DNA from 2 places in the Clavibacter nebraskensis NCPPB 2581 genome. Region 1 is predicted to be linked to the other one. Evidence: predicted binding sites of a transcription regulator. Region 1 holds the regulator's gene; the other holds the start of a gene.
What was found. Region 1 encodes LexA, which represses DNA repair genes until DNA is damaged. Its sites were predicted from a motif close to TCGAACANNTGTTCGA; they were not measured.

Region 1 (4,413 bases):
CACGGTGAGGCCCGCGTGGAAGGTGATGGCCTCGAAGACGTGGCGGACCATGGATCCGGTGAAGTGGCCGCCGATGAGGTGCATCTCGAAGCCGGCCGGCTCCCCCGAGTGGACGAGGAACGGGCGGCCGGAGATGTCGACGACCGACTGCACCAGCGCCTCGTCGAGCGGCACGAGCGCATCGCCGAAGCGGGCGATGCCGGACTTGTCGCCGAGCGCCTCGCGGATGGCCTGGCCGAGGACGATGCCGACGTCCTCCACGGTGTGGTGCACGTCGATGTGCGTGTCGCCCGTGGCGGTGACCTTCAGGTCAGTGAGCGAGTGCTTCGCGAAGGCGGTGAGCATGTGGTCGTAGAACGGCACCGAGGTGCTGATCTCGGAGGCGCCGGTGCCGTCGAGGTCGAGCTGGAGGTCGATGCTGGACTCGCTGGTCTGCCGCGTGACGTGCGCGGTGCGCGCGAGGGTGCTCATGGGTTCCATGCTACCGATCGCGCCAGGTCGGACCGTCGTCGTCCCCGGCCGCCACCGGGAACGACGACGGGCGCCGTGCCCATCCGCTGCGCGACCGCGAGCGGACGGGATCAGTGCGCGTACTCGGCGGGGACGGCGAGCTGCTGGCCGGCCGCGACGTCCGACGAGGGGAGCCGGTTGAGGTCGACGACCGACGCGATGACGTCGCGCGGGTCGGCCGACGGGGCGATCTCCTCCGCGAGGTCCCACAAGGACTGGCCGCTCGACACGGTGACGTACTCGAACGTGGTGCCCGACGCGTCCTTCGACGCGACGGCCGCGCCGCCGTTGAGGGCGACGAGCCCGGCGCCGAGCGCCAGCGGGGCCGCGACGAGCGCGGTGAGGACGACGCGGCCGCGCCGCGTGATGCGCAGGCGCGTGCGGGGCGCGACGGCGGCCTCCGCGACGGGTGCGACGGACGGGCCGGCGGGGGTGATGGCTGCGGTGTTCATGGTGACCTCTCGTGCGAGACGGTGGGGCGTCGATGCGACGCGCTCAGCGGTGCAGTGCGGTACGGCATGCGATGCGGGTCGGGCAGCTCGCACCCGGCTCTCGGCCGGGAGAGCCGGGTGCGGAGCTGTGTTCCGAACATACATTCGAAACCCGCACTCCGCAAGCCCCCATCGCCTCGATCCGGCGCCCAGCGACGCGACACGCTCGAACAGGTGTTTGTACGAGGTGCCCCGACTGGATACAGTTTCGAGTGCCTGGTGTCCATTCCACCCGGCACCACCGACATCGCCCCCGCGAGGGCGTCGGCCCGCCGGGCCGACCGTGCCGCGGAGGCGTCGGCGACGAGAGGCGGGCCGTGGCATGACGGACGAGCGAGCGGCGGGAGGCGGCGCGACGCGGCGCCGCAAGAGCCTCAGCGACAAGCAGATCTCGATCCTGGAGTTCATCCAGCGCACCATCGCCGGCCAGGGCTACCCGCCGAGCATGCGCGAGATCGGCGACGCCGTCGGCCTCGCGTCGCTCTCCAGCGTCACGCACCAGCTCAACCAGCTCGAGCTCTCCGGCTACCTCCGCCGCGACCCGAACCGGCCGCGCGCCCTCGAGGTCCTCATCGACCTGCCGGGCTCCGGCGCCGCGGAGAGCGGCGAGCCGTCGACCCCGGTGGGAGACGCCGCCATGGTGCCCATGGTCGGCCGCATCGCCGCCGGCATCCCCATCACCGCGGAGCAGATGGTCGAGGAGGTCTTCCCCCTCCCCCGCCAGCTCGTCGGCAAGGGCGACCTCTTCATGCTCCGCGTCGTCGGCGACTCCATGATCGACGCGGCCATCTGCGACGGCGACTGGGTGGTCGTCCGCCAGCAGAAGACCGCGGAGAACGGCGACATCGTCGCGGCCATGCTCGACGACGAGGCCACCGTCAAGGTGTTCCGCCAGCGCGACGGCCACACGTGGCTGCTGCCCCGCAACAGCGCGTTCGAGCCCATCCTCGGCGACTTCGCGGAGGTCGTCGGCAAGGTCGTGGCGGTCATGCGCTCGGTCTGATCCCCGCACGACGCAGGAGAGCGGCCGGTCCCCGAGGGGGTCGGCCGCTCTCGTGCGTGAGGGGGTCCGTGGTGGCTGGTGCGTCGCGGATCAGACCGCGGGGACCACCGAGTACGCCTGGACCTGCGCCTGCTGCTCCGCCGTCACGAGCGCGCGCACGCGCGTGCCCTCCTCGACGTACGAGGTCTCGAGGACCTTGGCGCCGTCGTGCAGCATCGCGACGACCTCGCCGTGCTCGAACGGCACCAGGAGGTCGACCTCGATGGTCGGCTGGGGCAGCAGCTCCGCGATGCGGCGACGCAGCTCCTCGACGCCCTCGCCCGTGCGGGCCGAGACGAACACGCCCTGCGGCGCGAGGCCGCGGAGCACCACGCGGTCACCGTCCGAGGCGAGGTCGCTCTTGTTGAAGACGACGATCTCGGGGATGGACGCGGCATCCACCTCGGCGATGACCTCGTGCACGGTCGCGAGCTGGGCCGCGGGATCCGGGTGCGAGGCGTCGACGACGTGCACGAGCACGTCCGAGTCGGCGAGCTCCTCGAGCGTCGAGCGGAAGGCCTCGACCAGCTGGTGCGGCAGGTTGCGCACGAAGCCGACCGTGTCGGCCAGCGTGTAGAGCTGCCCCTGGTCGGTCTCCGTCTTCCGGACCGTCGCGTCGAGCGTCGCGAAGAGCGCGTTCTCGACGAGGACGCCCGCCTTCGTCACCCGGTTGAGGAGCGACGACTTGCCGGCGTTCGTGTACCCGACGATCGCGACCGAGGGCACCGAGTGCCGGTCGCGGTTGGCGCGCTTGGTGTCGCGTGCCGGCTTCATCGCGGCGATCTGCTTGCGGAGGCGCGCCATGCGCGTGTTGATGCGCCGGCGGTCGAGCTCGATCTTCGTCTCACCCGGTCCGCGGGATCCCATCCCCGCGCCCGCACCGCCGACCTGTCCACCGGCCTGGCGCGACATCGAGTCGCCCCAGCCGCGCAGGCGCGGCAGGAGGTACTGCAGCTGGGCGAGCTCGACCTGGGCCTTGCCCTCGCGGCTCTTGGCGTGCTGGCTGAAGATGTCGAGGATCACGGCCGTGCGGTCGATGACCTTGACCTTCACCACGTCCTCGAGCGCGCGCCGCTGGCTGGGGGCGAGCTCGGTGTCGGCGATGACGGTGTCGGCGCCGACGGCGGCCACGAGAGCCCGCAGCTCCTCGGCCTTGCCGCGGCCGAAGTAGGTGCTGGGATCCGGGGTGGGACGGCGCTGCAGGAGGCCGTCGAGCACGACCGCGCCCGCGGTCTCGGCGAGGGCCGCGAGCTCCCGCATGCTGTTCTCGGCATCGTCGACGGAGCCCTGCGAGTACACGCCGATGAGCACGACGTTCTCGAGGCGCAGCTGCCGGTACTCGACCTCGGTGACGTCCTCGAGCTCGGTGGAGAGGCCCGGGACGCGGCGGAGCGCCTGCCGGTCGGCGCGCTCGCTCTGGTCGCCGTCCGAGCCCTGCTCGGTGTCGGGGTTCGCGGAGAGCGCCTGCGCGCCGGACCCGCGGAAGAGGGCGTAGCCGGCCGAGCGGTTCTCCGCTCGACCGAGGACGCGCGCGACGACATCGTCCCGGTCGGTGTTCTCGGTGGACGTCGTCGTCGTGTCCGCGGGCTCGTGGTCGTGCTCGTCGTGCGTTGTCATGTGCTCCCATCGTAGCGCGGGCGTCCGGTATCGTCCCGGTATGGCCGACGCGCACTACTTCTCCTCGTCGCCGGCCGGACCCCTGCGCACCCGCACCATCGTGGTCGAGCTGGGCGGGCGCACGGTGGACGTCGAGACCGCCGGTGGCGTCTTCAGCCCCGAGCACGTGGACCAGGGCACCCTGGTGCTGCTGCGCAACGTCCCCGCGCCCCCTGCCGAGGGGCATCTGCTGGACGTGGGCTGCGGCTGGGGTCCGGTCGCCCTCGACATGGCGATGCGGTCGCCCGCGGCCACGGTGTGGGCGGTCGACGTGAACGAGCGTGCGCTCGAGCTGACGCGGGCGAACGCCCGGTCCCTCGGTCTCGAGAACGTCGAGGCCGTGCCGCCCGAGGACGTCCCCGCCGACCTCGCGTTCGCCACCGTGTGGTCGAACCCGCCGATCCGCGTCGGCAAGGAGGCGCTGCACGGGATCCTGCTCGACTGGATGCCCCGACTCGCGCCGGACGCGGACGCCTGGCTCGTCGTGCAGCGCAACCTCGGGTCCGACTCGCTGCAGCGCTGGCTGGTCGACACCCTGCCCGCGGGCCTGGAGACGACGCGCGCGGCGTCCGACAAGGGCTTCCGGGTGCTGCGCGTGCACCGCGGCGCCGACACCTAGCCCGACGCCGCTCCCCCTGCGTCCGCGGGCGGGGCGGCAGGATCAGGCCAGCGCCACGACCCCGTCGAACACCAGCTCCGCGGGGCCCGAGAGGC
Region 2 (4,413 bases), 520 kb from region 1:
CAGGGCGACGGGTACGGCGCCGCGAAGGACGTGGGCACGGCCACGCTCAACGACGTCACGATGCTGCTGCACATCAGCGAGGACAGCAGCCGCGCCACGGTCATCTCCTTCCCGCGCGACATGCTCGTGCCGATCCCGGAGTGCGAGGGCCCCGACGGCACGAAGTACGCCGCCAGCTCCCGCGCCCAGCTCAACGAGTCCCTGTCACGCGGCGGGTTCGAGTGCACCGTCCGCATGGTCGAGGGACTCACCGGGCTCGACATCCCCTACGGCGGCGTCGTGCAGTTCAACGGCGTGGTCGAGATGTCCAACGCCGTCGGCGGCGTCGAGGTCTGCGTGGCCAACGGCATCTACGACAAGAAGACCGACCTGTCCCTCGACCCCGGGCTGCACACCCTCCAGGGCAAGGACGCCGTGCAGTTCCTCCGCACCCGCTACGGCGTCGGCGACGGCAGCGACATCTCGCGCATCGGCAACCAGCAGGTGTTCCTGAGCGCGCTCGTGCGCACGATCAAGAGCACCGACACCCTCACCAACCCCGCGAAGCTGTACGGCATCGCGCGCGCCGTGGTCGACAACATGCAGCTGTCCACGTCGCTCGCCGACCTCGACACGCTCGTCTCGGTGGCGCTCACCTTCAAGGACATCCCGCTCGACGACGTCGTGTTCCTGCAGTACCCGGGCACGGTGCTCGCCAACGGGCGCGTCCAGCCGGACGAGGCGGCGGCCGCCCAGCTCATGGGCCTCCTCGCGTCCGACGCGGACTTCTCGCTCGGCCAGGCGGCGACGTCCGACGAGTCCGGCAGCGTGCCCGCCGAGGGCACCGCGACGCCGCCGGCCACGACCGCGCCGCCGGCCGACGGCTCGACGCCGACGACGCCGCCCACGGCGACGGCGGAGGTGCTCGACCCGAGCATCACCGGCCAGACGGCCGCGCAGAGCACCTGCTCCAACGGCCAGGGCTGATCGGTCGGGCCGCGCCCGTCGGCGGCGCTCAGCGGCCGGCGGGGGCCTCGACGACGCGCGGATCCGGGAAGGCCGTCTCCACGGCGGGGGCGCCGGTGCCGCGGGCGCGCATCCAGACGAAGAAGCCCGTGAGGGTGAAGGCGCCGTAGAAGACGTACATGAAGGCGGACGCGTAGTAGCCGGCGCTCACGAGCAGCGGCACGCCGACGAGGTCGACCGCCACCCAGATCAGCCAGAACTCGACCCAGCCCTTGTCCATGCCGTAGGTGGCGAGGAGCGAGCCGACGAAGATCCAGGCGTCGGCCCACACGGGCTCGTAGGAGCCGAGCGCGCGGAAGACGGGCGTGAGGATCGCGGTGCCGCCGACGAGCGCGACGACGAGCAGGATCCGCTCGCGTCCCGACGCCCACTGCGGGACGACGGGCGCGCCGCCGTGCCGCGCCTGCTGCCAGCGGTACCAGCCGTAGACCGACACGGCGATGAACATGACCTGGCGCCCGGCCTGGCCGAGCAGGTTGACGGGATTCGGCGTGCCGAAGACGGCGCCGAGGAAGACGGTGAACAGGAGCACGTTGCCGACGATGCCGACGGGCCACGCCCACACCTTCCGGCGCATGCCGCCGAGCGCGCTGGCGAGGCCGAAGAGGTTGCCGACGATCTCGCGCCAGAGGATGGTCTGGTCGCCGATGCGGAGCTGCGCGTCGAACAGCCACTCGAGTGCCGCCATGCGGGATCCCTCCGTGCGCCGCGGTCCGGGTGACCTGCGTGCGGGACGCCGCGTGCGGCGCCGATGGGGTGAAGGCGCGGGCGCCCCCGGCTATTCCCCGGCGGGCCGCCCGGCCCCGGCGATGGGGGCTGCCTCAGGCGAACAGGCGCACGTCGAGCTCCTCGTCCGACGCGGTGACGAGCGACCAGCGGCCGCGCGCGTCGACGCTCAGGTCGAACGAGCCGTCGACCCGGCGCGCGCCCGTGGTGAGCGGCACGGCCTCGACGCGCCACATCCGCAGCTCCAGCAGGTGGGCGCTCGCGCCGCGGGGCGCCCGTCCCGTGCGCTGCCACCAGTCGACCCGCGCGATCCACCGCTCGGGCGAGCTCACCACCCCGTAGACCACGCCCCGCCAGGTGAACCGCAGCGGCGATCCGTCTCCCGAGAGCTCGACCTCCACGTCCTCGTCGATCCGCATGTGCCGCTCCTCTCGCCCGTCGCGCCGGCCGCGCTCCTGCGTTCGAACGGGTGTTCGAACTTCTGATCCGAGTGTAGGAACGGGCGCCGACATCCACGAGGGGAGCGGGCGGATCCACCTCACCCTCGACCGGAGCCTGAGGGTCGCGTCCGGATCGCGCGCATCGGGCATGGATCCGTCGCCCGCCGCGTTGGCACCAGGGTCCCGAGGGCGGCAGACGCCCCCTCGTCATCGACACCCGAGGAGGGTCCACATGACCGACACCACCAGCCGCCCCGCCGAGGCCTCCGGCACCTTCGCCATCGGCGGCGACCTGCCCGTCGTCCGGCTCGGCTACGGCACCATGCAGCTGACCGGCGAGGGCGTCTGGGGCGCCCCCGAGGACCCGCACGAGGCCGTCCGCGTCATCCGCCGCGCCGCCGAGCTCGGCGTCACGTTCTTCGACACCGCCGACTCCTACGGCCCGTTCGTGGCCGAGGAGCTCCTCAAGGAGGCGCTCCACCCCTACGCCGACGACATCGTCATCGCGACCAAGGGCGGGCTCACGCGCCCCGGCCCCGGGAACTGGCAGCCCGTCGGCCGCCCCGAGTACCTGCGCCAGCAGCTGGAGCTGAGCCTCCGCCACCTCGGCCTCGAGCGCATCGACCTCTACCAGCTGCACCGCATCGACCCCGCCGTGCCGCTCGCCGACCAGATCGGCGTGCTCAAGGACCTGCAGTCCGAGGGCAAGATCCGCCACATCGGGCTCTCCGAGGTGCAGGTCGACGACGTGAAGGCCGCACGCGAGATCGCCGACATCGTCTCCGTGCAGAACCTCTTCAACCTCGCCAAGCGCGACGCCGAGCCGCTGCTCGACTACGCCGAGGCCGAGGGCCTCGCGTTCATCCCGTGGTTCCCGCTCGCGACCGGCGAACTCGCGAAGGACGGCGGCCCGCTCGACGCCCTCGCGAAGCAGCACGACGCGCGCGCCTCGCAGCTCGCGCTCGCGTGGCTCCTGCGCCGCTCGCCCGTCATGCTGCCGATCCCCGGCACCAAGTCGGTCGGGCACGTGGAGGACAACATCGCCGCAGCGGGCATCGAGCTCACCGACGACGAGTTCCAGGCGCTCACCGACGCCGTCTGATCCACCCCGACGCACGAGGGCCCCGCGGGAGCGATCCCGCGGGGCCCTCCGTCGTGCACGGCGGCGTCGGGGCTAGGTGCCGATCCGGGTGCCCGAGTCGTCGGCGAGGCCGAGGTCGTCGAGCTGGGCGAGCAGGCTCGCGCCGTCCGGGGCGTAGACCCACGGGATCGGGCTGTCGAGGGCGCGCTTCTCCGCCTTCGCCCGTCCGCCCGCGAGAACGGCCTCGCCCGCCGAGAGCTGCCGGATGAGGACGACCTCCACGTTGTCGGGGTGCTGCACCGCGAACTCGCCGTAGAGCAGCTCGTCGTGCTGGCCGTCGTCGCCCGCGAGGATCCACTTCACGTGCGGGAACTCCTCCGCGAGGCGCCGCAGGTTGTTGCGCTTGTGCTCCATGCCGCTGCGGAACCACCGGTCGACGGTGGGGCCCCAGTCGGTGAGGAGGATCGGCCCCGGCGGATACAGGTTGCGCGACAGGAACCGCGTGAGCGTCGGCGCGACGTTCCACGCTCCCGTGGAGAGGTAGAGGACGGGCGCGCCCTCGTGCTGCAGGCGCAGGCGCTCGTAGAGCACGGCCATGCCGGGGGTGGGCGTGCGCGCGTGCTCGTCGAGCACGAACGTGTTCCAGGCGGCGAGGAACGGCCGGGGGAGCGCGGTGACCATGACGGTGTCGTCGATGTCGCTCAGGATCCCGGTGCGCACGTCGTCGCCCACGATGAAGACGGGCGCCTCGACGGTCTCGGACCCCTTCGCCCGGATGCGGATCGTGTGCCAGCCGCTCGGCAGGCTCGCCTCGACGACCTGGTCGACGACGCCGCCGCGGTCGGCCCGCACGTGGTGCTCGGTGCCGTCGATCTCGACGACGACGTCCACGTCGGTGAGCGGCACGCTTGTGAAGCTCCGCCAGCCGCGGACGACCTTGTCGCCGGCCAGCGCGCGCTTGCTCTTCGGGTCGGTGAGGAGCACGCGGCAGAGGACGCGGACCCAGCGCACGGATCCGTAGCCGGCGTACGGCATGACGGTGGGCTTGAGCCCCCGCTTCCGGGCGCGGCCCTCGCGGATCTCGTGGATGCGGTCCTCGATGCGCGCCGCCCGGTGCAGCACGGGGGCGGCGGCCGGTGACTCGAGGAGCGTGCGGGTCGC

Region 2: CMN_RS07380 (DUF6504 family protein) is a predicted target of LexA. The motif match lies at 2,193-2,208, and genes of this name have one in related genera.

The regions. Positions count from the first base shown of each region.
Region 1 is NC_020891.1:2,086,151-2,090,563, forward strand. Features, by position in the region: gene hisB (imidazoleglycerol-phosphate dehydratase HisB) at 1-471, opposite strand, end outside; gene CMN_RS09805 (LysM peptidoglycan-binding domain-containing protein) at 582-962, opposite strand; gene lexA (transcriptional repressor LexA) at 1,324-2,004, shown strand; gene hflX (GTPase HflX) at 2,095-3,660, opposite strand; gene CMN_RS09820 (class I SAM-dependent methyltransferase) at 3,701-4,318, shown strand; gene dapF (diaminopimelate epimerase) at 4,361-4,413, opposite strand, start outside.
Region 2 is NC_020891.1:1,562,422-1,566,834, forward strand. Features, by position in the region: gene CMN_RS07370 (LCP family protein) at 1-966, shown strand, start outside; gene pnuC (nicotinamide riboside transporter PnuC) at 995-1,693, opposite strand; gene CMN_RS07380 (DUF6504 family protein) at 1,827-2,150, opposite strand; gene CMN_RS07385 (aldo/keto reductase) at 2,404-3,273, shown strand; gene CMN_RS07390 (App1 family protein phosphatidate phosphatase) at 3,346-4,413, opposite strand, start outside.